2 regions of the Streptomyces sp. NBC_01006 genome follow, and region 2 is predicted to be linked to the other one. Evidence: riboswitches for the same ligand, from Rfam matches in the RefSeq annotation. Region 2 holds a riboswitch; the other holds the start of a gene.
The links. Region 2 has a riboswitch for ZMP and ZTP ahead of glyA (serine hydroxymethyltransferase). Riboswitches for the same ligand answer to the same signal wherever they lie in the genome.

Region 1: another riboswitch for ZMP and ZTP. It lies ahead of OG509_RS30220 (bifunctional 5,10-methylenetetrahydrofolate dehydrogenase/5,10-methenyltetrahydrofolate cyclohydrolase); the one in region 2 lies ahead of glyA (serine hydroxymethyltransferase).

Annotation. Positions count from the first base shown of each region.
Region 1 is NZ_CP108700.1:6,663,004-6,674,283, reverse strand. Features, by position in the region: gene OG509_RS30235 (NAD(P)/FAD-dependent oxidoreductase) at 1-849, shown strand, start outside; gene OG509_RS30230 (MAB_1171c family putative transporter) at 846-2,006, shown strand; gene OG509_RS30225 (NADH:flavin oxidoreductase/NADH oxidase family protein) at 2,061-3,314, opposite strand; gene OG509_RS30220 (bifunctional 5,10-methylenetetrahydrofolate dehydrogenase/5,10-methenyltetrahydrofolate cyclohydrolase) at 3,525-4,370, opposite strand; ZMP/ZTP riboswitch at 4,464-4,561, opposite strand; gene OG509_RS30215 (methyltransferase domain-containing protein) at 4,670-5,431, shown strand; gene OG509_RS30210 (RNA polymerase sigma factor) at 5,658-7,250, shown strand; gene OG509_RS30205 (DUF2201 family putative metallopeptidase) at 7,259-9,073, opposite strand; gene OG509_RS30200 (ATP-binding protein) at 9,070-10,131, opposite strand; gene OG509_RS30195 (SRPBCC family protein) at 10,236-10,676, opposite strand; gene OG509_RS30190 (amino acid permease) at 10,730-11,280, opposite strand, start outside.
Region 2 is NZ_CP108700.1:5,056,061-5,068,017, forward strand. Features, by position in the region: gene OG509_RS23225 (malate dehydrogenase) at 1-877, shown strand, start outside; gene OG509_RS23230 (hypothetical protein) at 1,064-2,812, shown strand; gene OG509_RS23235 (hypothetical protein) at 2,802-3,215, shown strand; gene OG509_RS23240 (hypothetical protein) at 3,219-3,977, shown strand; gene OG509_RS23245 (carboxymuconolactone decarboxylase family protein) at 4,015-4,518, opposite strand; gene OG509_RS23250 (PLP-dependent aminotransferase family protein) at 4,565-6,016, shown strand; gene OG509_RS23255 (hypothetical protein) at 6,027-6,860, opposite strand; gene OG509_RS23260 (hypothetical protein) at 6,958-7,284, shown strand; gene OG509_RS23265 (glutathionylspermidine synthase family protein) at 7,291-8,484, shown strand; gene rocD (ornithine--oxo-acid transaminase) at 8,527-9,735, opposite strand; ZMP/ZTP riboswitch at 9,895-9,985, shown strand; gene glyA (serine hydroxymethyltransferase) at 10,021-11,289, shown strand; gene trpS (tryptophan--tRNA ligase) at 11,385-11,957, shown strand, end outside.

The sequences.
Region 1 (11,280 bases), 1.6 Mb from region 2:
TCCGGCCTGGTGTACGCGACCCGGATCTTCGAAGCCCCCGCCGGGGCCCACGAGATGGGCTTCCCCATCGTCAACGTGCAGTCCGATCCGCGGGTGTACGTACCCGGCCAGACCGCGACGATCGTCCCCATCGAGAACGGCCAGTGGCAGGCCACCCTGTCCGGCACCCGCGGAGGCCAGCCCACCGGCGACCCCGACCGGTTCATCCCGTTCGCCAAGGGCCTGCGCGACCCGATCGTCGGCGATCTCCTCGACGGCAGGAAGCCCCTGACCGACATAGCCGTCACCCAGGGCACCGCCAACCGCCGGGTCTACTTCGAGAAGGCGGACCTGCCCGACGGGTTCTTCGCCGTCGGCGACTCCGTCGCCACCTTCAACCCCCTGTACGGGCAGGGCATGACCGTCGCCGCGCAGGGGCTGCTGGCCGTACGGACCCTGCTGCGCACCCAGGGCCTCGCCCATCCCTCCTTCGGCCGCGAGGCGCAGCGCGCGCTCGTCCCGCAGGTGTCCACCGCCTGGGAGCTGGCCACCTCGCAGGACATCCTGTATCCGGGGGCCACCGGCATGAAGCCGCGGGCCGGTATCGGGCTGCTCAACGCGTACGTCAACCGGCTGATGACCGGGGCCACCACCCGGGAGGCGCTGACCGCCGCGTTCCTCCAGGTCATCACCATGAGCAGGACGCCCGCGTACTGGCTGCGCCCCTCGGTGGTCTGGCGCGTGCTGCGCGCCTCGGACCGGGGTGCGCTGAAGGCGCCGCCGCTGACCGCGGCGGAGCGGGCCGTCTCGGGGCTCGACCAGGGGTCCGGCCCGGTCGATCCCGTGGGTCCCGTCGGTCAGGCGCGATGAACGACGGTCTCATCCTCTACGTTCCCGGGTCGGTGATGATCCTGGCGCTGCTGATCAAGGCGCCGACCCTGCGCCGGGGCTGGGACCAGCCGCTCATGCGGGCCGTCTGCACCCTGCTCGTCGTCGGCTGCCTCGTCATGTTCCTGGCGGCGCCGCCGACGATCTCCGCGGTCAACCGGCTCACCGGCATCGTCAACTTCTCGGCCCCGCTGGTGTACAGCGTGCTGACCGCGTTCTCGGGGTCGTGCATCGTCCTGGTCCTGCAGTGGGGCGGCGGCCCGCCCGCCGTCGTACGCCGGGCCACCCGGCTGACGGTGGCCGTGTTCGGCGCGGTCACGCTGCTCATCGTCGTCCTGTTCACCATCGGCGACGCGCCCGTGGAGCGCCTGCGCGACCTGGACACGTACTACGCGAACACGCCCTGGCTGCGCGAGATGATCGTCTGCTACCTGCTCGCGCACACCGTGGGCAGTTCGACGCTGACCCTGCTGTGCTGGAAGTGGCTGCTGCGCGTCCGTCCCTCGCTGCGCCCGCTGCGCACCGGACTGGCCCTGATCGTGCTCGGCGGGGCGCTGGACTTGGGCTACCTGGTCACGAAGTGGGCGGCGGTGGGCGCCCGCTGGGCGGGCCGCGACTGGGACGGCCTGTCCACGTACGTGGCCCCGCCGTTCGCCTCCGCCGCCGCCCTGATGGTGGGCTCGGGGTTCATCGTCCCGCTGGTCGGCGGCTCGGCGGCCTGGCGGGACTTCAGCAGGTACCGGCGGCTGCACCCGCTGTGGAAGGCGCTGCGCGGCTTCGCCGCGTCGAGCGTGACGACGGTGCCGCTGACCTGGTGGTCGCCGATCGGGATCCGGCTGATCCACCGCGAATCGGTGATCGACGACGGGATCCTGGCCCTGGCCAGCTGGTTCGACCCGGCCGTACGGGGCGTCGCGTACGAGGCCGCCCTCGGCCAGGGCATGTGCGAGTCGCGGGCCTCGGTCGTGGCCGACGCGGCCATGCTCGCCGCGGCCTGCCGGCGCCGGGAGGCGGCCGCGGCCGACCAGGGGCTGCCCGAGCCGTACCGGCTGGACTCCCGGCCCCTGGCCGCACTGGCCCGGGAGTTCCGCACCTCCCCCATCGTGGCGGCCGTACGGCGGGACCCGGCGGCGCTCTGAACGCGCGGCCGGCCGCGCCGGCGGCCGGGCACCGGCGCGGCCGCCAGCGCGGCCTCAACCGACGAGGGCGTCCTCGGGCTCGGGATTGCGGGCGAGCCAGGCCCCGTACGCCCGCACCCGGCGCCAGTGCTGGAGCTGGTCGAGGGCGAACGTGGCCCGCGGGGAGGCCTCCGGGCGCGGCTCCAGCCCGCGCGCCAGCCGGTGCAGCTGGAACCGCACGAAGGCCAGCAGCCCGGCGCCGGCCAGGTCCCGGTCCTTCCACCGCAGCTGCTCCACGGTCACCCGTACGTCCTCCCCGGCGCGCCAGCGGGCCGGCAGGTCGGGGCGGAACGCCAGCGCCGAGGCCAGCCCGACGACGGACACCCCGCGCGCCAGGACCTTCTGCGCGGTCTCCTGCCGGCCTATCCCGCCGGTCAGCATCAGCGGCATCGGGGCCGCGTCCAGGAACTGCTCGGCGAAGGAGAGGAAGTACGCCTCCCGCCCGAGGGTCCGCAGGTCGGCGGTGCGCCCCAGGGTCGCGGGGCTCTCGACGCTGCCGCCGGACAGTTCGACCAGGTCGACGCCGAGGCCGCCGAGGGCCGCGAGGACCTGCGCCGCGTCCTCGGTGTCGAAGCCGCCGCGCTGGAAGTCGGCGGTGTTGAGCTTGACGCCGACCGCGAAGCCGGGGCCGACCTGCGCGCGGACCGCCCGGACGACCTCGGTGAGCAGCCGGACCCGGTTCTCCAGGCTGCCGCCCCACCGGTCGGTGCGCCGGTTGACCAGCGGGGAGAGGAACTGGCTGATCAGGTAGCCGTGGGCGGCGTGGATCTGCACCCCGTCGAAGCCGGCCTCCTCGGCCCGCCGGGCCGTGACCGCGAACCGGGCGACGGTGGCCTCGATGTCGGCCTCGGTCATCGCGGTGGGGCGGGCGAAGCGTTTGGTGTGCTTGCCGAGGCTCACTCCTATGTCGGAGGGCGCCCAGGCCGTGCCGGGCATCTCGGAGCCGACCTGCCGGCCCGGGTGGTTGATCTGCATCCAGACCCGGCCGCCGCCGCCGGACGCGGCCTCGGCCCAGCGGCGGAAGGGGGCGAGGGGGGAGCGGGCGTCGAGGACGATGGTGCCCGGCGCGGTCAGCGCCCGGCGGTCGACCATCACGTTCCCGGTGATCAGGAGTCCGGCGCCGCCCCGCGCCCAGCGGCGGTAGAGGCGCTCGATGCGCTCGTCCGGCAGCTGGCCGGACCCGGCGAGGCTCTCCTCCATGGCCGCCTTCGCCAGGCGGTTCGGCAGGGTGGCACCGCCCGGCAGCTCCAGTGGCGTGAACAGGTCCATCAGCAGTCTCCCCAGGAAACGTGTTGCACGTGTCATCGCGCGCCCCGGCGCAAAAGATACCGCCCGCTCCCGGGCGCCCGTCAGGCTCCGGCCACAAGATTCCGGACACCCCGGAACGCGGAACGCCCCGGGCCGATGGGCCCGGGGCGTTTCCCCTACGGGGGCGTTCCCGCACGGGGGCGTTCCCGTACGCGGGGTGCAACGCGGCGGTCAGAGGTCCGCGAGCTCCAGCCCGGCCTGGGCGGCGGCCGCCTGCACGGTCTGCTCCAGCAGGACGGCGATGGTCATCGGGCCGACGCCGCCGGGGACCGGGGTGATCAGCGAGGCGCGGGCGGCGGCCGACTCGAAGTGGACGTCGCCGACGTTGCCCTCGTTGTAGCCGGCGTCCAGGACCACGGCGCCCGGCTTGATGTCCTCGCCGCGGATGAACTCGGCCTTGCCCACGGCGGCGACCAGCACGTCGGCCTGGCGCACGATCGAGGGCAGGTCCACGGTGCGGGAGTGGCAGTAGGTGACGGTGGCGTTCTGCTCCAGCAGCAGCATGCCGGCCGGCTTGCCCAGGATCGCGCTGCGCCCGACGACCACGGCGTGCTTGCCGGTCAGGTCCACGTCGTACGCGGCGAGGAGCCGCATGATGCCGCCGGGGGTGCAGGACACGAAGCCCGGCAGCCCGAAGCCCATGGCGGCGAAGGAGTGCATGGTGACGCCGTCGACGTCCTTGCCCGGGGCGATGGCCTCGAAGGCGGCGCGCTCGTCGATGTGGTGCGGAACCGGGTGCTGGAGCAGGATGCCGCTGATCTCCGGGTCCTCGGAGAGGGCGGTGAGGGCGGCGACGAGCTCCTCGGTGGTGGTCTCGGCCGGCAGCTCCACGTGGCGGGAGGTGATCCCGGCCTTGGCGCAACGGTTCTGCTTCATCTTCACGTACGTCACGGACGCCGGGTCCTCGCCGACCAGTACGGTCGCGAGGCAGGGAGCGGTGCCGGTGCGCTCGGTGATCTTCGCCGCGAGGGCGGCGGTCTGCTCCGAGATGCGGCGGGCGAGGGCGGTGCCGTCCATCAGCCGGGCGCGGCCGGCGGCAGTGACAGTGTCGGTCTGGGCAGTCGTCACGGGGTCTCCTGAGCGTCGCTGCGGATCGCGGTTCGCGGGTTCGCGGTTCGCCCAGGCGCGCGGCAGGAGACGTACGTGCGAACGTACGCCGGGCCGCTCCCCGGTGGTGATCCACCCGAACGCCAGTCACGGCCCGCCTCCACTCTAATGGACCCCGCCCGCGTGTGCGGTGGTCCGCGGCGGCCCTCGTTGTACGGGATCCGGTCAAACCGGTGGATCACCGGCGCCGCGCCTGGGACGATCGAGACATGACGCGCACTTTCGACCACCTCGTCGCGGAAGCCGAGTCCGTTTCGGTCGACGGCTGGGACTTCTCCTGGCTCGACGGCCGGGCCACCGAGCAGCGCCCCTCCTGGGGCTACCAGCGGCTGCTCGGCGAACGCCTCGCCCGGGTCGGCTCCGCCCTCGACATCCAGACCGGCGGCGGTGAGGTGCTCGCCGGGGCCGGGCCGCTGCCCCCGCTGACGGCCGCCACCGAGTCCTGGCCGCCGAACATCGACAAGGCCACCCGCCTCCTGCACCCGCTGGGCGCGGTCGTGGTCGCGGACGCCGACGAGCCGCCGCTACCGTTCGGCGGCGAGGCCTTCGAGCTGGTCGCGAGCCGGCATCCGGTGACCATCTGGTGGGAGGAGATCGCACGGGTCCTGCGCCCGGGCGGTACCTACCTCTCGCAGCAGGTCGGGCCGGCGAGCGTCTTCGAGCTCGTCGAGTACTTCCTCGGGCCCCAGCCGGAGGAGATCCGCCGCTCCCGGCACCCTGACGACGCGGTCGCCGACGCCGCCGAGGCCGGCCTCGAAGTGGTGGATCTCCGCTCCGAGAGACTGCGTACGGAGTTCCACGACATCGGAGCCGTGATCTACTTTCTCCGGAAGGTGATCTGGATGGTGCCCGGCTTCACGGTCGGGCAGTACCGGGACCGGTTGCGCGAGCTCCACGAACGGATCGAACGTGACGGCCCGTTCGTGGCCCACACCGCCCGTTTCCTCATCGAGGCCCGCAAAACGGGCTGACGTGAGGGGCGGATCGGGCGCGGACGGATCCACGGCCGAATGGTTGCGCGCCCACAGCGTGGCGCAGGTCACTCAATTCAGCGCGTAACGAATCGACTCGGGCATGCGATGAACCGACAGGTGTCCTCGCGCGGCCCCGGAATACAGACCCCCCTCGGGTCTGTTTCCCGAGTCCGCGCGATGATGTCCCGCCCACTCCCTATCTGTTCGCAACGAGAGGCTCCTTGTGTCGCTCAGCCCGTCCCGTACGTTCCCTCCGGAGATCGCCGAATCGGAGGCCCTCGTCGCGCTCGTCGAGCGCGGCCGCGAGCAGGGTCACATCAACGGTGACGACGTGCGCCAGGCCTTCGAGGCCGGCCGCATCCCGGTGGACCAGTGGAAGCGGGTCCTGCGCAGCCTGAACCAGGTCCTGGACGAGGAGGGTGTCGCGCTGCACGTCAGCGCCGCCCCCGCCACGAAGGCCGCCGCGAAGAAGCCCCGCAAGGCGGCCGCCGCGCCTGCCCGCACCGTGACCAAGAAGGCGGCCGCCGCGCCGCGCCCCATCGGCGCGCGCAAGGCCTCGGCCACCAGCGCGGCCACCGCCACCGCGGCGGCGATATCCGCTTCGCCGGCCGCGGCCACCGAGGACGAGGTGACGGCCGACGCCGTCGCCGAGCCGAAGAAGCGGACGGTCAAGAAGACCGCCGCGAAGAAGACCGCGGTGAAGAAGACCGCCGCCGCGGCCAAGAAGACCAGCGCCAAGGACGCCGACGAGGGCGAGACCCCGGCCGCCGAGGGCGAGGACTGGGCAGCCGAGGACCTCGTCGACGAGGCCGAGGAGGAGGCTCCCAAGGCCGGCGGCACCCAGGGCTTCGTCCTGTCCGACGACGACGAGGACGACGCCCCGGCGCAGACGGTCATGGTGGCCGGTGCCACCGCCGACCCCGTCAAGGACTACCTGAAGCTGATCGGCAAGGTGCCGCTCCTCAACGCCGAGCAGGAGGTCGAGCTCGCCAAGCGCATCGAGGCGGGTCTGTTCTCCGAGTACAAGCTCGAAGAGGAGGAGGACCACAAGCCCGCGTTCAAGCGCGAGCTGGAGATCCTCGTCGAGGACGGGCGCCGCGCCAAGAACCACCTGCTGGAGGCCAACCTCCGCCTCGTGGTCTCGCTGGCCAAGCGCTACACGGGCCGCGGCATGCTCTTCCTGGACCTGATCCAGGAGGGCAACGTCGGCCTGATCCGCGCCGTGGAGAAGTTCGACTACACCAAGGGCTTCAAGTTCTCCACGTACGCGACCTGGTGGATCCGGCAGGCGATCACGCGTGCCATGGCCGACCAGTCGCGCACCATCCGCATCCCCGTCCACATGGTCGAGATCATCAACAAGCTGGCGCGCGTCCAGCGCCAGATGCTCCAGGACCTCGGCCGGGAGCCCACTCCGGAAGAGCTGGGCAAGGAACTCGACATGACCCCCGAGAAGGTCATCGAGGTCCAGAAGTACGGCCGCGAGCCGATCTCCCTGCACACCCCGCTGGGTGAGGAGGGCGACAGCGAGTTCGGTGACCTCATCGAGGACTCCGAGGCGGTCGTGCCGGCCGACGCGGTGTCGTTCACGTTCCTCCAGGAGCAGCTCCAGTCGATCCTGGGCACGCTCTCGGAGCGCGAGGCGGGCGTCGTCTCGATGCGCTACGGCCTGAACGACGGCCAGCCGAAGACCCTGGACGAGATCGGCCGCGTGTACGGGGTCACCCGTGAGCGCATCCGCCAGATCGAGTCCAAGACCATGTCGAAGCTGCGCCACCCGTCGCGTTCGCAGGTGCTGCGCGACTACCTCGACTAAACCGTCGGTCAGGTCAGTCGGAAGACCGGCCCTCGTGGCGTGAACGGCAGGGAGGCACCCTGCGGGATCAGGAAGGCGTGCTCGCGCCGGATCCGCAGGGTGTCGCACCAGCCGTCCGTGATCACGAGGACCGGGGCCCCGGGCGGGAAGTCCTCCGCCCGGAGCAGCAGATCGATGCCCGGCTGCAGCTCGGTGCCGCCCCGGCCCCGGACCTTCACCCGCCCGGCGATCTCCGTGGGCGGCAGATAGCCCGCGTCGTACGGCGCCGCGTCGCAGAAGACGACGCGGGCGGCGGGTACGTCGCGGGCTTCCGCGTACGAGGCGATGGCGCCCAGCGCCTTGCCGAGCAGGCCGCTGTCCATGGAGCCCGAGGTGTCCAGGACCACGCCGAAGGTGCAGCGGGCCACCTCCTCGGGCGGGAACCACCGGCCCGCGCGCGGGATGTCCGGGGTGGACGCCTGGCGGCGGGCCGGGCGGGCGTAGGAACGTACGGGCTCGGGCCGCGGCACGTACTCGTCGAACCAGCGGGCCAGCCGGGCGTCCCACGGCACCGGCGGGTGCGCCAGCGCCCGGATCTCCTGGACCAGCCCGGCCGGCAGCAGTCCGCGCTCCCCGTACACGTGCAGGTCGAAGCCGTGGACCAGGCCCCGCCGGTAGAAGTCGTCGAGGTCGGCGTACGGGCGCGGCTCCCCGTGCGGCAGCGGCCCGCCGAGGATGTCCCCGGCGCCCTTGCCGCGCGGGGTGGCGAGCCGGCGCATCCGGCGCAGGTCCGTGGTGATCCGGTCGTAGACCTCCTCGACCGAGAGCCCCCGGAGCTCCTGGTCGTAAAGCAGGCCCTCGGGCATGGCGCCGACCCGCATCTCCACCAGCCAGCCGTTGACGACGTAGTCCGCGGCGACGTTGTGCAGGAAGGGGTCGCGGGCGCCGCGGCGCTCGCCGTGCCGCAGGGCGGCGTGCAGCATCTCGTGGGCCAGGATGAACCGCCACTCCTCGTCGTCGAAGGTGCGCAGCGGGTTGATGTAGATCTCCCCGGCGGCGGCGCTGACCGCCGCGATGGCGATGTCCTGGGCACGGGCCAGCTCGGCGTCGGCGACGACGGTCAGGCCGGCCGCGAGTCCGCCGAGCAGCGGGTAGGAGGAGACGAACCAATTCAGCGCCCGGTCCCAGGGGCGCTGCGCCAGGCGCTCGCCGGTGGTCCGGTCGCGGCGGCCGCCCGCCACGTCCATGGCGGCGGAGACGCTGCGGGTCAGGGCGTGCGCGAAGGCGGTCTGCCAGTCGGGCACGCGATGGAAGCTCGACTTGTGCCAGTGCAGCAGCCACTGGTCCGGCTCTCGGCCCGCAGTCCCGCAGAGGTCGAGGCCGGGCGGGATGCCGTCGCGCCGCCAGCGGGCGGCGAGCTGCTCCTCGTCCCCTCCGGGGTAGGCGGCCGGGAGGTGGTCCGGGGTCCGGCCCGCCGGGAAGGTCAGCAGGAAGCGGTTGACCACCACGCAGCGGGCGGCCAGGTCGTACGGGTCCGGCTGGGCCCGGTGTTTGTCGTCGGCGGCCGGGACGTGGCCGAAGCCCAGGTGCAGGAGGCAGTGGGCCAGGGCCCAGGCCCACTCGGCAGGCTCGGCCCGGCGGGTGGGGTGGGCGTGCACATGGCCGTTGGAGTCGACGGCGGCGAGCCCCTCGTCCGGGCACAGCCGACAGTTCTTGCGGCGGCAGAACTCGACCTCCAGGGCGGCGAAGGCCGGATTCCGCTTCACCAGCAGGAGCCCCGCGGCGTAGGCCTCGGTGGCCGGGTCCGGCCGGGCCTCCTTGCTGCGGGCGCGGGCGCCGCTCACCGGCGGGCCTCGACGAGGCGCGGCATGTCCCGGGCAGCCTCGACGAGGAACCAGCCGGGCAGCACGGGCAGGCCGTCGGCGTCGTCGGCGATGACGGTCTGGGCGACCTCGACGGAGATCTCGGCGAGCTGCACGAGCAGCGCCTTGAAGCGGTAGGCGGACTGCCGCAGGGCGGGCGAGACGTGCTCTTTCTGCGCCGGAAGTTCCTTGAGCAGGCGGCCCCGGAAGGCCTCGGCGAGGTAGTACAGCAGGTCCCGGTCCTCCAGGCGGCGCGGCCACCCCGCGTCGCCCTTCATGATCGCCTCGATGCCGAAGGTGTGGCGGACGATCTTCGCGTAGCCGCAGAAGGCGACGGCGTGCGCGGGGGTGAGGGTGCCGTGCGCGATCACCTTCAGGGTCTGCTCGTCGAGGCCGGCCCCGAAGGAGTGCAGGGCGTCGGAGAGCATGTGCCAGGAGCGGGGGGTGGAGAAGGGCTCCTCGGTCTTGGGCGGCTGCGACCACAGGTGGTCGGGGCGGTCGGTGAGGTGGTCGGTGATCCAGGGGTGGATGCCGTTCTCCCCGGCCCACACGAGCCAGTCGGCCGCGGACGCCTGGAGGTGGACGTGGGTGAGCCGGTTGACCAGCGCGGAGGCGATGGGCCGGGCCAGCGCGTTGTCGGTGGCCCGGTTGCCTGCGCCGATGACGATGGAGCCGGCGGGGAGCTCGTAACTGCCGATCCGGCGGTCGAGGATGAGGGAGTAGAAGGCCTTCTGGACGTCCGGGGTCGCGGCGTTGAGCTCGTCGAGGAACAGGCAGTACGGCTCGTCGCGGGCGATGGCCTCGGGCGGGCAGAAGACGGACCGGCCGTCGCGGATCTGTGGTACGCCGATCAGGTCCTCGGGCGCGAGCTGCGTGCCGAGCAGGCTCACGCACTCCAGGCCGAGGGAGTCGGCGAACTTCCGTACCAGCGAGGACTTTCCGATTCCGGGTGCCCCCCAGAGGAACACGGGCCGCACGGTGGCGAGGCCCAGCAGCAGTTCGGGGATCTGGGCGGGGGTGACGGTGACGGCGGCCTGCACGAGAAGCGGTCCTCAGGGGTGGGGTACGTGGCGCGCCCAGTGTGGGCGCACCGCGTACCCCGAAGCACCCGGTTTTTCCGCCGTCGGCGGGGGTGCCGGTTCTCTCAGTTCTCCAGGAGGTTCTTCAGCTTCTCCTCGTTGCGCGGCATCTCCTTGCGGGCGTACGGCTTGACGAGGAGCGGGGCGATCACCCGGCCGATGCCGTGGCCCTCGAAGTCGAGGTCGAGGGTCACGCGCGAGCGCTTTCCGCCGTCGAGGGACTCGATGGTGCCGCGCACGTCGCCGCGCACGGGTCCGCCGACTCCTTGGATGTGCCAGCTGCGCGGCTTGTCGAGCTCCGTGACCTCCATGGCCATGGGGAACTCCCGCCTGCCCATGCGCCGCGTGATCACGACCTTCGAGCCGACGTGGAGGGGTCCGCCGTCGAGCGGGCGGGCGGAGACGGCGCTGTCCTGCCACTCCGGCAGGTGCGTGGGGTCCGTCACGTAGTCGAAGACGTCTTCGGGACTGCGGGAAATCTCGATGCTTTCTCTGATCGCGGACATGGCGACCCCTTAGTGCCCCCTGCTTGTCCTCTCATTCCAAACTACCGCGCAGGTCAGGCGGTGGCCCGGTGCTTGCGGGCGGACATCGCGGCGTAGACGAGGACACCGGCGAAGAGGAACAGGACGCCCTGGTAGACGGCCGCGTAGCCGGAGCCGGCGACCAGCCACATCGAGAAGCCGAAGGCCAGGCCGGCGAGGATCCCGTCGCGGACCAGGCGGCCGCGGTGGACGCGCTCGGACTGCCCGGAGAGCAGGAAGTAGATCTGCGCGGCGGTGGAGAGCAGGTACGGGACGGTCGCCGTGAACGTGGTGACCAGGACGAGGATCTCGAAGACCCCGTCCGAGCCCGCCGTGTAGTTGTAGATCGTCAGGCCGGAGGCCAGGACGACGGTGACGATCACGCCGACCACCGGTACGCCCCGCTTCTTCTTCTCGAAGACCTTCGGGAAGAGCCCGTCGCGGGCGGCGGCGTACGGGGTCTGCGCGCTGAGCAGGGTCCAGCCGTTGAGGGCGCCGAGCATCGAGATCACGGCCGCGCAGGCGACGAGGGTGCCGCCCCAGGTGCCGCCGGCCCCTCCGTCCACGGAGGCCCCTCCGTCCACCG
Region 2 (11,957 bases):
GCTCCGCCTCCTGGAGATCCCCCAGGGCATGAAGGCCGCCGAAGGCACCGCCATGGAGCTCGACGACTGCGCCTTCCCGCTGCTCAAGGGCATCGACATCTTCGACGACCCGAACGCGGGCTTCGAGGGTGCGAACGTCGCCCTGCTCGTGGGCGCCCGCCCGCGCACCAAGGGCATGGAGCGCGGCGACCTGCTCTCCGCCAACGGCGGCATCTTCAAGCCGCAGGGCAAGGCCATCAACGACCACGCCGCGGACGACATCAAGGTCCTCGTCGTCGGCAACCCGGCCAACACCAACGCGCTCATCGCGCAGGCCGCCGCCCCGGACGTACCGGCCGAGCGCTTCACCGCGATGACCCGCCTCGACCACAACCGCGCGATCTCGCAGCTGGCCGCCAAGACCGGTGCCGCCGTCTCCGACATCAAGCGCCTCACCATCTGGGGCAACCACTCGGCGACCCAGTACCCGGACATCTTCCACGCGGAGATCGCCGGCAAGAACGCCGCCGAGCTCGTCAGCGACGAGCTGTGGCTCGCCGACACCTTCATCCCGACCGTCGCCAAGCGCGGCGCCGCGATCATCGAGGCCCGTGGCGCGTCCTCGGCCGCCTCCGCCGCGAACGCCGCCATCGACCACGTCCACACGTGGGTCAACGGCACCGCCGCGGGCGACTGGACCTCGATGGGCATCCCGTCGGACGGCTCCTACGGCGTCCCGGAGGGCATCATCTCCTCCTTCCCCGTCACCACCAAGGACGGCAAGTACGAGATCGTCCAGGGCCTGGACATCAACGAGTTCTCCCGTGCGCGCATCGACGCGTCCGTGGCGGAGCTCGTCGAGGAGCGCGACGCGGTCCGCGAGCTCGGCCTGATCTGAGCGGCCTGATCCGACCGGCCCGACGGGCCCCGGCCGACGACCCGGCCGCCCCGTCGACCCGGTGGATCCGACCCCGCACCACCTGAAAGGCCCCGGCGTGCGCGCCGGGGCTTTTTGGCGTGAAGTGCCCTGTCCCGCGTACCCCGCGCGCCGTACGGTTGCCCTCCTCCCGAGCGAGGAGAACACGTGAGTGGCACACCCGACGGCAGGGCCCCCGTGGACCCGGTGGCGACAGAGGCGGGACGTCTGCTGTGCGCCGGCGCCTATCTCGACCCCGCCTACCGCGACCGGGTGATCGAGGAGCTGTACGTCCACGAGGAACGGTTCCCGGCGCCCTCCTACGGGTTCGACGCCGCCCGCGTCCTCGCCCACGCCCTGCGCGCCCTGCGCACCGAAGTGGCCTGGTCGGCGGCCATCGTCGCGGTGTGGGGCCTCGGTCTCCTCCTCACCCGCGCGTTCTTCCTCTTCCTGCTCGTCCCCGCGCTGCTGCTGAGCGGGGCCGGCCGGATCAAGAAGCGCCGCGAGCGGACCGGCCGCGGCGCCCGGGGCTTCGAATGGATCCTGCGCGGCTGCGCCGCCTTCCTCCTCGGCCGGATCCTGTGGGGCGTGCTCCGCGGGTTCTTCACGGACGACGCGGGCGGCGGAGGGAGCCCGGACCTGAGCTACCTCGGCGAGTACCTCGGGCACGTCCTCCAGGCCGACCCGCTCGGCATCTTCATGGAGGTGCCCAGGATCGGCCAGTACTACGGGGAGGCCTACGCCTGGACGGTCGTCCTGATCGCGGTGCTGGTCACGGTGCTCGTCTACTTCCAGCGCGGGCACTTCGCGCAGACCATCAACTCCTCCCTCAGCCGCGCGCACTACGCGGACTGGGAGGCCGATCCGGTCGGGGGCCCGCGCTTCCACCGGGCCCAGGACCGGATCCTGCGCATGCAGCACGCGCAGGTGGTCCTGTACGACATCGACAACCCCTTCTGCGGGGCCGGCCAGGCCCGTCTGCCGTGGCAGCTGACGGTGGAACTGCGCCCGCGCGCCGGAGCGGGAGCCCGCCGCCTCGACAACGCGGGGATCATCGAGCGGATCCGGCCCAAGCTGGAGGCCCTGCGGGTCCCCTCGCCGGGCGGCCCCGACGGGGCGGGGGCGAGCGTGCTGGACCGGCTGCGCGAGCTGGTCATCGACGAGTGCGTGTTCCTGCCGGCCGCCGGACTGCCCGACGTGGACGCGGTCGACGTGTCCGAGGAGGCGTTCGCCGAACACCGCGCCGCGGCGGTCGAGGAAGGCGGCGAGCGGCGCCGGCACTTCCTGCGCGTCCGGATCGGCGGCTGGGACGAGAACCTCGTCATCACCGTCTTCATCCGGGTCCACACGCAGGGCGGCATGCTGATGCTGGAGGTCGCCCCGCACGTGCTGCTGCCGGTGCGCCCCGATTTCCAGCGCGCCGACGACATCGCCCGCCGCCACCGCCGCAACACCCCCCTCGCCAAGGTGCTGCTGGCCGTCAGCAACGCCCCCGGCTCGCTGGGCGTGGCCCTCGCCACCCTCGGCGGGGCCTGCCGGGTCCCGTGGCGGCTGGCGACCGCCGGGCACGGCGTCGCGTACGCCGCGGGGCCGGCCGCGTCCGTACGCGAACTCGCCTCGCAGCGGGAGCTGTCGCTGTTCCAGCTGATGGACCTGGACCGGTACGTGAAGACCATCCAGGAGCGCATCGTCGGCGGGGTGACGCAGGCGCTGCACGACGCCGGCTGGCACACCGAGGAGTTCGCGGAGCGCGCGGTCAACGTCGCGGAAGGCGGGGTGTTCATCCAGTCGGTGAGCAACAGCGCCTTCGGCATCAACGGAGTGAGCCACAACAGCACGGTGAACCAGGGCACGGACAAGTCGGACCGGAAGGACGGGCGCGTGCGCACGGGCAAGGAGAGCAGAAGTGGCCAATAGCGGAGGCGGAGGCGAAGGCGCCGGACTGCCCTCGGTGCGGATCGGCGACGTACGGGGCAGTGCCTTCAGCATCGGCGGCACGGACGTCAGCAACAGCACGGTCAACCACGGCGGTACGGGGACCGAAGCCGGTGCGGCCGGGCCGACCGCGCAGGAGCTGCTGGAGGCCGTACGAGACCTCCGCGCGGCCCTCGTACGGCTGCCCCGGAGCGACGGGAGGGCCGCCCTCGACGCCGAACTGGACGAGGCCGCAGAGGAGTTGGAGTCGGCGACGGGCGGCGAGGAGGTCAGGCCGGGCCTGCCCGCCCGGCTGCGCGGGGCGCTGGAACGGTGGGCTCCGCTGGTGGACTCGGTGAGCGCGGCCACCGCGCTGGCCGCCCTGCTGACCTCGTTCGGGGGGTGATCCGTGGCCCCGGGGAGCGGCCCCGCCCGCTGGAACCCGCAGTCGCAGCAGTGGGAGCGCGGGGAGGATCCGGAGCCGGGGCCCGAGGGGCCGAAGCTCCCGCCGAAGCCCGCCTACCCGCCGGGCACGGAGCCACCGGACCCGCAGGACGCGGACGCCCCGGCCGACACCCCGCAGAACGCCCCGGCCGACGCCCCGCCCGCGCGGCGCACGGGGCGCCGGTGGCGGCTCCGGCTGGGGATCGCGATCGGCGTGGCGGTCGCCGCCGGCGGGGCCGCGCTGGCCGCCTCGTACCTGATGGCGGCCCCCGCGGGCCCGCCCGACGGCTACAAGGTGCTGCGCAGCGCCGGGTCGGGTTTCCAGGTCGCGGTCCCGGACGACTGGCAGCTCAGCACGTCGGAGAGCGGGAGCGCGGCCGGCACGGTGTTCCGCCCCGAGCAGGGCAGCGACAGCCTGCTCCAGGTCTTCCGGGTCACCGGAGGCCCCGACAACCCGTGCGAGGTCCTGGTCGAGGGCACCAAGGAGCTGAGCTCCCGGGAGGGGTACCGGCGGATCTCGCTCGAACCGGTGGACACCACCGGCTGCGAGATCGTCTACGAGGTCCCCGACGGGGGCACGAACGGGACCGTGCACGCCATCGGGCGGCTCGCCGTCGCGTCCGGCGGCAGCCGCTGGGTGCTGATGGGCTTCGGCCCGGCCACCGAGCCCAAGGTCGTCCGCACGCGCATGGCGGCGGCCCTGGGCTCGTTCCGGGCGGACTGAGGGCGGTCGTCGGTCCGCCCGTGCGTCCGTCCGCCTGCTACTTGAACATGCCCGGCGTGTAGTGGCCCGGGACCATGCGCGTGGTGACCGCGAAGCGGTTCCAGACGTTGATCGTCGCGATCACGGCGATCAGGTGCGAGAGCTCCTTCTCGTCGAAGTGCTTCGCGGCCTTCTCGTACACCTCGTCGGGAACGAAACCGTCGGTCAGGACGGTCACGGCCTCGGTCAGCTCGATCGCGGCCACTTCCTTCTCGGTGTAGAAGTGGCGCGACTCCTCCAGGGCGGTGAGCTGGATGATCCGCTCGACGCTCTCGCCCGCGGCGATGGCGTCCTTGGTGTGCATGTCCAGGCAGAACGCGCAGTGGTTCAGCTGCGAGGCGCGGATCTTGACCAGTTCGATCAGGGCCGGGTCCAGGCCCTTCCTCGCGGCCATCTCCAGGCTCACGATCGCCTTGTAAACCTCGGGTGCGTGCTTGGCCCAGCCCATGCGGGGGGTGTGCTCGGGTGCGTGTGCGGTGGTGTCTTCGTACGTGGTGGTCATGTGTCCACTTTAAGAAGCAGGCGGCCCGCCCGTATGGTCCATATCCATGACGGATTCATGGGCCACTTTCGATGCCGGGGCGGAGGGCGCGGGCGGCGGTGCCGGTTCCGATTTCGGCGCTGACCTGCATCTGGACCTCTCCGCCGGGCGCGGCCTGCGCGCCGGGCTCGTCGAGGCGCTGCGCGAGGCCGCGCGCAGCGGGCGGCTGGCGCCCGGGACCCGGCTGCCGTCCTCGCGCACCTTCGCCGCCGACCTCGGGATCGCGCGGAACACGGTCGCGGAGGCGTACGCCGAGCTCGTCGCCGAGGGCTGGCTGACGGCCCGCCAGGGCTCGGGCACCCGGGTCGCGGAACGGGCCCGGCCGCTGCGGCCCGCGGGGTCCGCCCGGGTCCGCCACCCCGCGCCCAAGCGGCACTCGTACAGCCTGGTGCCCGGTACCCCGGACCTGGGCGCCTTCCCGCGCGCCGCCTGGCTGACGGCGGCCCGGCGGGCGCTGACGGACGCGCCGAACGAGGCCTTCGGGTACCAGGTCGACGCGCGCGGCCGGGTGGAGCTCCGGGAGGCGCTCGCCGGGTACCTGGCCCGGGCGCGCGGGGTGTACGCGGACCCGGAGCGGATCGTGCTGTGCGCGGGGTTCGCGCACGCGCTGATGCTGCTGGCCGGGGTGTTGCGGGCGCGCCGGGTCCGGGACGTGGCGGTGGAGGGGTACGGCCTCTACATGCACCGGGACACGCTGACGCGGGCGGGGCTGCGGACCCGGCCGCTCGCGGTGGACGACGCGGGCGCCCGGACGCAGGACCTGTCCGGGGCGGTGGGCGCGGGCACCGGGGCGGTGCTGCTGACCCCCGCGCACCAGTTCCCCACCGGGGCGGCGCTGACCCCGGCCCGCCGGGCGGCGGCGGTCGACTGGGCCCGGAGTACGGGCGGGCTGATCGTGGAGGACGACTACGACGGGGAGTTCCGTTACGACGGCCAGTCGGTGGGCGCGCTCCAGGGACTGGATCCGGACCGGGTCGTGTACCTCGGTACGGCGAGCAAGTCGCTCGCGCCGGGGCTGCGGATGGGGTGGATGGTGGTGCCGCCGGGGCTGCTGGACGAGGTCGTCGCGGCGAAGGGCCGGACCGACTGGACGTCGAGCGCGGTGGACCAGCTGACGCTGGCGGAGTTCATCCGGTCCGGGGCGTACGACCGGCACGTACGCGGCATGCGGCTGCGCTACCGGAGGCGCCGGGACGAGCTGGTCGCGGCGGTTTCCGGCCGGGTGGCGGTGTCGGGCATCGCGGCGGGCCTGCACGCGGTGCTGGACCTCCCGGCGGGGACCGAGGCCGCGGCCCTGCGGGCCGCGGCCTGGCAGGACCTGGCGGTGGTACCCCTGTCCTTCTTCGCCCACCCGGACGCGGAACTCCCTCGGCGGGAAGCGCTGGTGGTCGGCTACGGCACCCCGCCGACGAGCGCCTGGTCGGCGACGCTGACGGCCCTGCTCGCCGCTCTGCCGTAGCGGCCACCCCCTAGGCCGGCGCCGGCTCGGCGTTCGGGGGCTCGCCGAAGCGGGCCAGCGCCAGGGCTCCGACCACCGCCACCGCGAAGCCGAGGACCGCGAGCCAGGCCAGGCCCTCGCGGGTGCTGTCGCCGAGCCAGACCACGCCCACCACCGCCGGGCCGATCGTCTCGCCGAGCACCATGCCGGCCGTGGCCACCGTCACCGAGCCGCGCTGGAGGGCCGAGGTGAGCAGCAGGAACGCCGCGCCCCCGCCCAGCAGCAGTGCGTACAGCGCCGGGTTCGCCAGCGACGCGAGCGAGATGTCGTCGATGAGGCGGACCGCCACCTCCACCACCCCGAACCCCGTCCCCGCCGCCAGGCCGAGGACCAGCGCCCGCGACCGGTCCGGGAGCCCCCCGGCCACGAACCCCACCAGCAGCACCAGTCCCGCCACTCCCAGCAGTCCCAGCTTCAGCGCGAACGACCCCGTCCCCGAGCCCTCCTCGCCCGACGCCAGCGCCAGCATCGCCAGCCCCGCGCACACCACCCCCACCGCGCCCCACTCGGCCCCGCTCAGCCGTACGTGCAGCAGCCGCGAGGAGACCACCGCCGTCACCGCGAGGCTCGCCGCCAGCGCCGCCCCCACCGTGTAGATCGGGATGTGCCGCAGCGCCACGATCTGGAGGACGAACCCGGCCGCGTCCAGCCCCAGGCCCGCCACGTACCGCCACTGCCGGGCCGCCCTCAGCAGCAGCGCCGCGTCCACCCCGGATCCGGTCCCCGGCTCCGCCGCCCGCGCGGCCATCGCCTGCAGCACCGACGCCGTACCGAAACAGACCGCCGCACCGAGCGCGCAAACCATCCCAAGGAGCACGAAATGACTCTAGATCATGGAGGTCATGAGGGGGTTTCGACGGCCGGATTCCATCGGTCCGATGCCCCGTTCTAGTCTGTCCGCCATGGACGACAGCAGTACGAGCAGCAGCAACCCCACCGGCACCACCCGACGCCGCATGCGCTCCGGCGGCGTCGCCCTCGGCGGCATGGGCCTGCTCGCCGCCGCCCTCGTGGCCTGCGGCAGCAGCAGCGAGCCCGACAGGCGCTGCGCGGACCGCGTCACCCTGGAGAAGCTGAACACCAAGGAATGCAAGAGCGGCGGCCGCGGCGCGTACTACTACGGCGGCTCCGTCGCGTCCAACAACCGCGTCGGCGGCGGCAGCTTCGACAAGTCCGCCGTCACCCGCGGCGGCATCGGCGGCAGCCACAAGAGCTCCTCGGGCGGCTGATCCAGCGTGCAGCGCCACACCATCGAGCCGCGCCCCGACTGGCAGAAGACCGTCGAGGAGCAGGGGCTGATCTATCCCCTCACCCGCTACCCCGACGACTCCCTGCGCCCCTACTGGGACGAGAGCGCGTACTACTCCTTCTCGCTGCCCGAGGTGGAGGCGCTGGAGAACGTCGTCGAGGAGCTGCATGCCATGTGCCTGGCCGCGGCCGCGCACATCGTCGAGCACGACCGCTTCGCCGACCTCGGCATCACCGATGCGCGCCTCGCGCGGCTCATCGCCGAGTCCTGGCGCCGGCGCGCCGAACAGCCCTCCCTCTACGGCCGGTTCGACCTGCGCTACGACGGCTCCGGCAACCCGGCCAAGATGCTGGAGTACAACGCCGACACCCCGACCTCCCTCGTGGAGGCGGCCAGTCCGCAGTGGTTCTGGATGGAGGAGCGCTTCCCCGGCGCCGACCAGTGGAACTCCCTCCACGAGCGGCTCGTCGAGGCCTGGCGCCGCCAGGCGGAACTGCTGCCGGCCGGCCCGCTGCACTTCGCGCACTCCGAGACCGACGAGCTCGGCGAGGACCTGATGACGGTCGCCTACCTCCAGGAGACCGCCGAGCAGGCGGGCCTGGAGACGGAGGCGCTGTCCGTCGAACAGATCGGCTGGGACAGCCTGTCGGGCCGGTTCGTCGACCAGAAGCTCGGCTTCATCCGCGGCTGCTTCAAGCTCTACCCGTGGGAGTGGCTGGCCACCGACGCCTTCGGCCCGCAGGTCCTGGGCACGTACGACCACGGTGGCGGCTCCGGGACCACCACCTGGATCGAGCCGCTGTGGAAGATGCTGCTGTCCAACAAGGCGCTGCTGGCGATCCTGTGGGAGCTCTTCCCGGAGCACCCGAACCTGCTGCCCGCCTACCTCGACGGCCCGCGCGAGCTCGCGGAGACCACCGGGTACGCCGCGAAGCCGCTGCTGGGCCGCGAGGGCGCCGGGGTCACCCTGCACCCGGCCGGCGGCGAAGAGCCGTTCACGCCGGCCGAGGGGGAGACGTACGTCTTCCAGGGCCTGGCCCCGCTCCCCGACTTCGACGGCAACCGCGTGGTGCTCGGCGCCTGGGTCGTCGAGGAGGAGGCGGCGGGTCTGGGCATCCGCGAATCGGCGGGCCCGGTCACGGACGAGTACGCCCGCTTCCTGCCCCACGTCATCCTGTGACCGCACCGCCGGGGGCGCGGCCGCGCCCCCGGCGGGATGCCGTCAGCCCGCGGCCAGCACCTCCCGCAGCTGGTCCAGGCCCCAGTCCAGGTCCTCCTTGCTGATCACCAGCGGGGGCGCGATGCGGATCGTCGCCCCGTGGGTGTCCTTGACCAGGACGCCCCGCTCCATCAGCCGCTCCGAGATCTCCCGGCCCGTGCCGTGCGCCGGGTCGATGTCGACGCCCGCCCACAGCCCGCGCCCGCGTACGGCGGTCACCGCACCCCCGCCGACCAGCAGGTTCAGCTCCCGGTGCAGGTGGTCGCCGAGCTCGGCGGCGTGCTGCTGGTGCTCGCCGGAGCGCAGCATCGCGATCACCTCCAGGGCGACCGCGCAGGCCAGCGGGTTGCCGCCGAAGGTGGAGCCGTGCTCGCCGGGCCGGAACACCCCGAGCACGTCCCGGTCGGCGACCACGGCCGAGACCGGGACCACGCCGCCGCCCAGCGCCTTGCCGAGGATGTACACGTCCGGTACGACGTCCTCGTGCTCGCACGCGAAGGTCTTGCCGGTCCGGCCCAGCCCCGACTGGATCTCGTCCGCCATGAACAGGACGTTCCGCTCGCGCGTGAGCTCCCGTACGCCCTGGAGGTAGCCGGCGGGCGGCACCAGCACCCCGGCCTCGCCCTGGATCGGCTCCAGCAGCACGGCCACGGTGTTGGCCGTGACGGCCGCCGCCAGCGCGGTGAGGTCCCCGTACGGAACGATCTCGAACCCGGGGGTGTAGGGCCCGTAGTGGTCGCGCGCCTCGTGGTCCGTCGAGAAGCTCACGATGGTCGTCGTACGGCCGTGGAAGTTGTTGGCCGCGACCACGATCTTGGCCTGCCCGTCCGGGACGCCCTTGACCTCGTAACCCCACTTGCGGGCCGTCTTCACCGCCGTCTCCACGGCCTCCGCGCCCGTGTTCATCGGCAGCACCATCTCCTTGCCGCACAGCGCGGCGAGCTCGCTGCAGAAATCGGCGAACCGGTCGTGGTGGAAGGCCCGCGAGGTGAGGGTGACCCGCTCCAGCTGCGCCTTGGCCGCATCGAGCAGACGGCGGTTGCCGTGGCCGAAGTTGAGCGCCGAGTAGCCCGCGAGCATGTCCAGGAACCGGCGGCCCTCCACGTCGGTCATCCACGCGCCTTCCGCGGTCGCCACGACGACGGGCAGCGGGTGGTAGTTGTGCGCGCTGTGCGCCTCGGCGGAGCGCAGGGCTTCAGCAGTTGTCGACACGGGGTCTCCGATCGTCGGGGGCGGGCGTGATGGAGGTGATGCGGGTGATGGAGGTGACGGGGGTGTCGTCACCTGCGTCACGTCACCTTGTATACGGCTATACGTCGCTCGTATACCGGACGGGGAAACCTTTCTTGTGGACCGCCCGCTAAGGTGAGCGGTACGCACGGCGACTGGCGTACGGAGAACCAACTCCGGGGGAGTCGTGCGCGCACGACCGCATACAGGGCCGCTCGCCTGGGCCTCGCGGGGACGAGATCTGACATCGACCCCGGAGGAGCCGCCATGAGCGCGAGCCGCCACCCCGCCCTGACCGCCGTCGACCCCGAGCTGGCGTCCTTCGTCGCCGCCGAGGAGACCCTGCAGGCGGAGACCCTGCGCCTGATCCCGAGCGAGAACTACGTGTCCGCCGCCGTGCTCGAAGCCTCCGGCACGGTGCTGCAGAACAAGTACAGCGAGGGCTATCCGGGCCGTCGCTACTACGAGGGCCAGCAGAACATCGACCGCGTCGAGGCGCTGGCCGTCGAGCGGGCGAAGGGCCTGTTCGGCGTGGACCACGCCAACGTCCAGCCGTACTCCGGCTCTCCGGCGAACCTCGCGGTGTACCTGGCCTTCGCGAAGCCGGGCGACACGGTCATGGGCATGGCCCTGCCGATGGGCGGGCACCTGACGCACGGCTGGGGGGTCTCGGCGACGGGATCCTGGTTCCGGGGCGTCCAGTACGGGGTGTCCGCGGAGACGGGCCTGATCGACTACGACGCCGTGCGCGAGCTCGCGCTGGCGGAGCGCCCGAAGATCATTTTCTGTGGCGGTACTGCGCTCCCGCGCACCATCGACTTCGAGGCGTTCGCCTCGATCGCCCAGGAGGCGGGCTCGGTCCTCGTCGCCGACGTGGCGCACATCGCGGGCCTGATCGCGGGCGGGGCGCACCCGTCGCCGGTCGGGCACGTGGACGTGGTCTCCACGACCACGCACAAGACGCTGCGCGGACCGCGGGGCGCGATGCTGATGTGCCGCGAGGAGCACGCGAAGGCCATCGACAAGGCGGTCTTCCCGGGCCTCCAGGGCGGCCCGCACAACCAGACGACGGCGGGCATCGCGGTGGCCCTGCACGAGGCGGCGCAGCCGTCGTTCGTGTCGTACGCGCACGCGGTGGTCGCCAACGCGAAGGCGCTGGCGGCGGCCCTGCTGGCCCGCGGCTTCGACCTGGTGTCGGGCGGTACGGACAACCATCTGATCCTGATGGACCTGACCTCGCGCGGGGTGCCGGGCAAGGTGGCGGCCAAGGCGCTGGACCGCGCCGGCATCGTGGTGAACTACAACACGGTCCCGTTCGATCCCCGCAAGCCCTTCGACCCGTCGGGCATCCGCATCGGCACCCCTTCGCTGACCTCGCGGGGCCTGGGGACGGACCACATGCCGCTGGTGGCGGAGTGGATCTCCCGGGCCGTGGACGCCGCCGCGAAGCAGGACGAACCGGCCCTGGCCGCCATCCGCACCGAGGTGGCGGACCTGATGTCGGCCCACCCGGCCCCGGGCCTCCCGCTGTCCTGACCCGTCCCCCGACCCGTCAAACCCCCGGGGCTCCGCCCCGGGGGTTTCGGACAGGTGGGGACCACCGTGGCCGCCGTACCTGAGAGAATGAAGCCATGGCTTCTGATCGTCCTCGCGCGCTCTCCGGCATCCAGCCCACCTCCGGCTCGTTCCACCTCGGGAACTACCTCGGAGCCATCCGCCAGTACGTCGCCCTGCAGGAGACGCACGACGCGTTCTACATGGTCGTCGACCTGCACGCGATCACCATGCCGCAGGATCCGAAGGATCTGCGCGCCAATACCCGCCTCTCCGCGGCGCAGCTGCTCGCCGCCGGTCTCGACCCGGACCGCTGCACGCTCTTCATCCAGAGCCACGTGCCCGAGCACGCGCAGCTCGGCTGGGTCATGAACTGCATCACCGGCTTCGGCGAGGCCAGCCGGATGACGCAGTTCAAGGACAAGTCCGCCAAGGGCGGCGTCAACAACGCCACCGTCGGCCTGTTCACGTACCCGATCCTCCAGGTCGCCGACATCCTGCTCTACCAGGCCAACGCCGTGCCCGTCGGCGAGGACCAGCGCCAGCACATCGAGCTGACCCGCGACCTGGCCGAGCGCTTCAACCAGCGCTACGGCCGGACCTTCACGCTCCCCGCCGCGCACATCGTCAAGGAGGTCGCGAAGATCTAC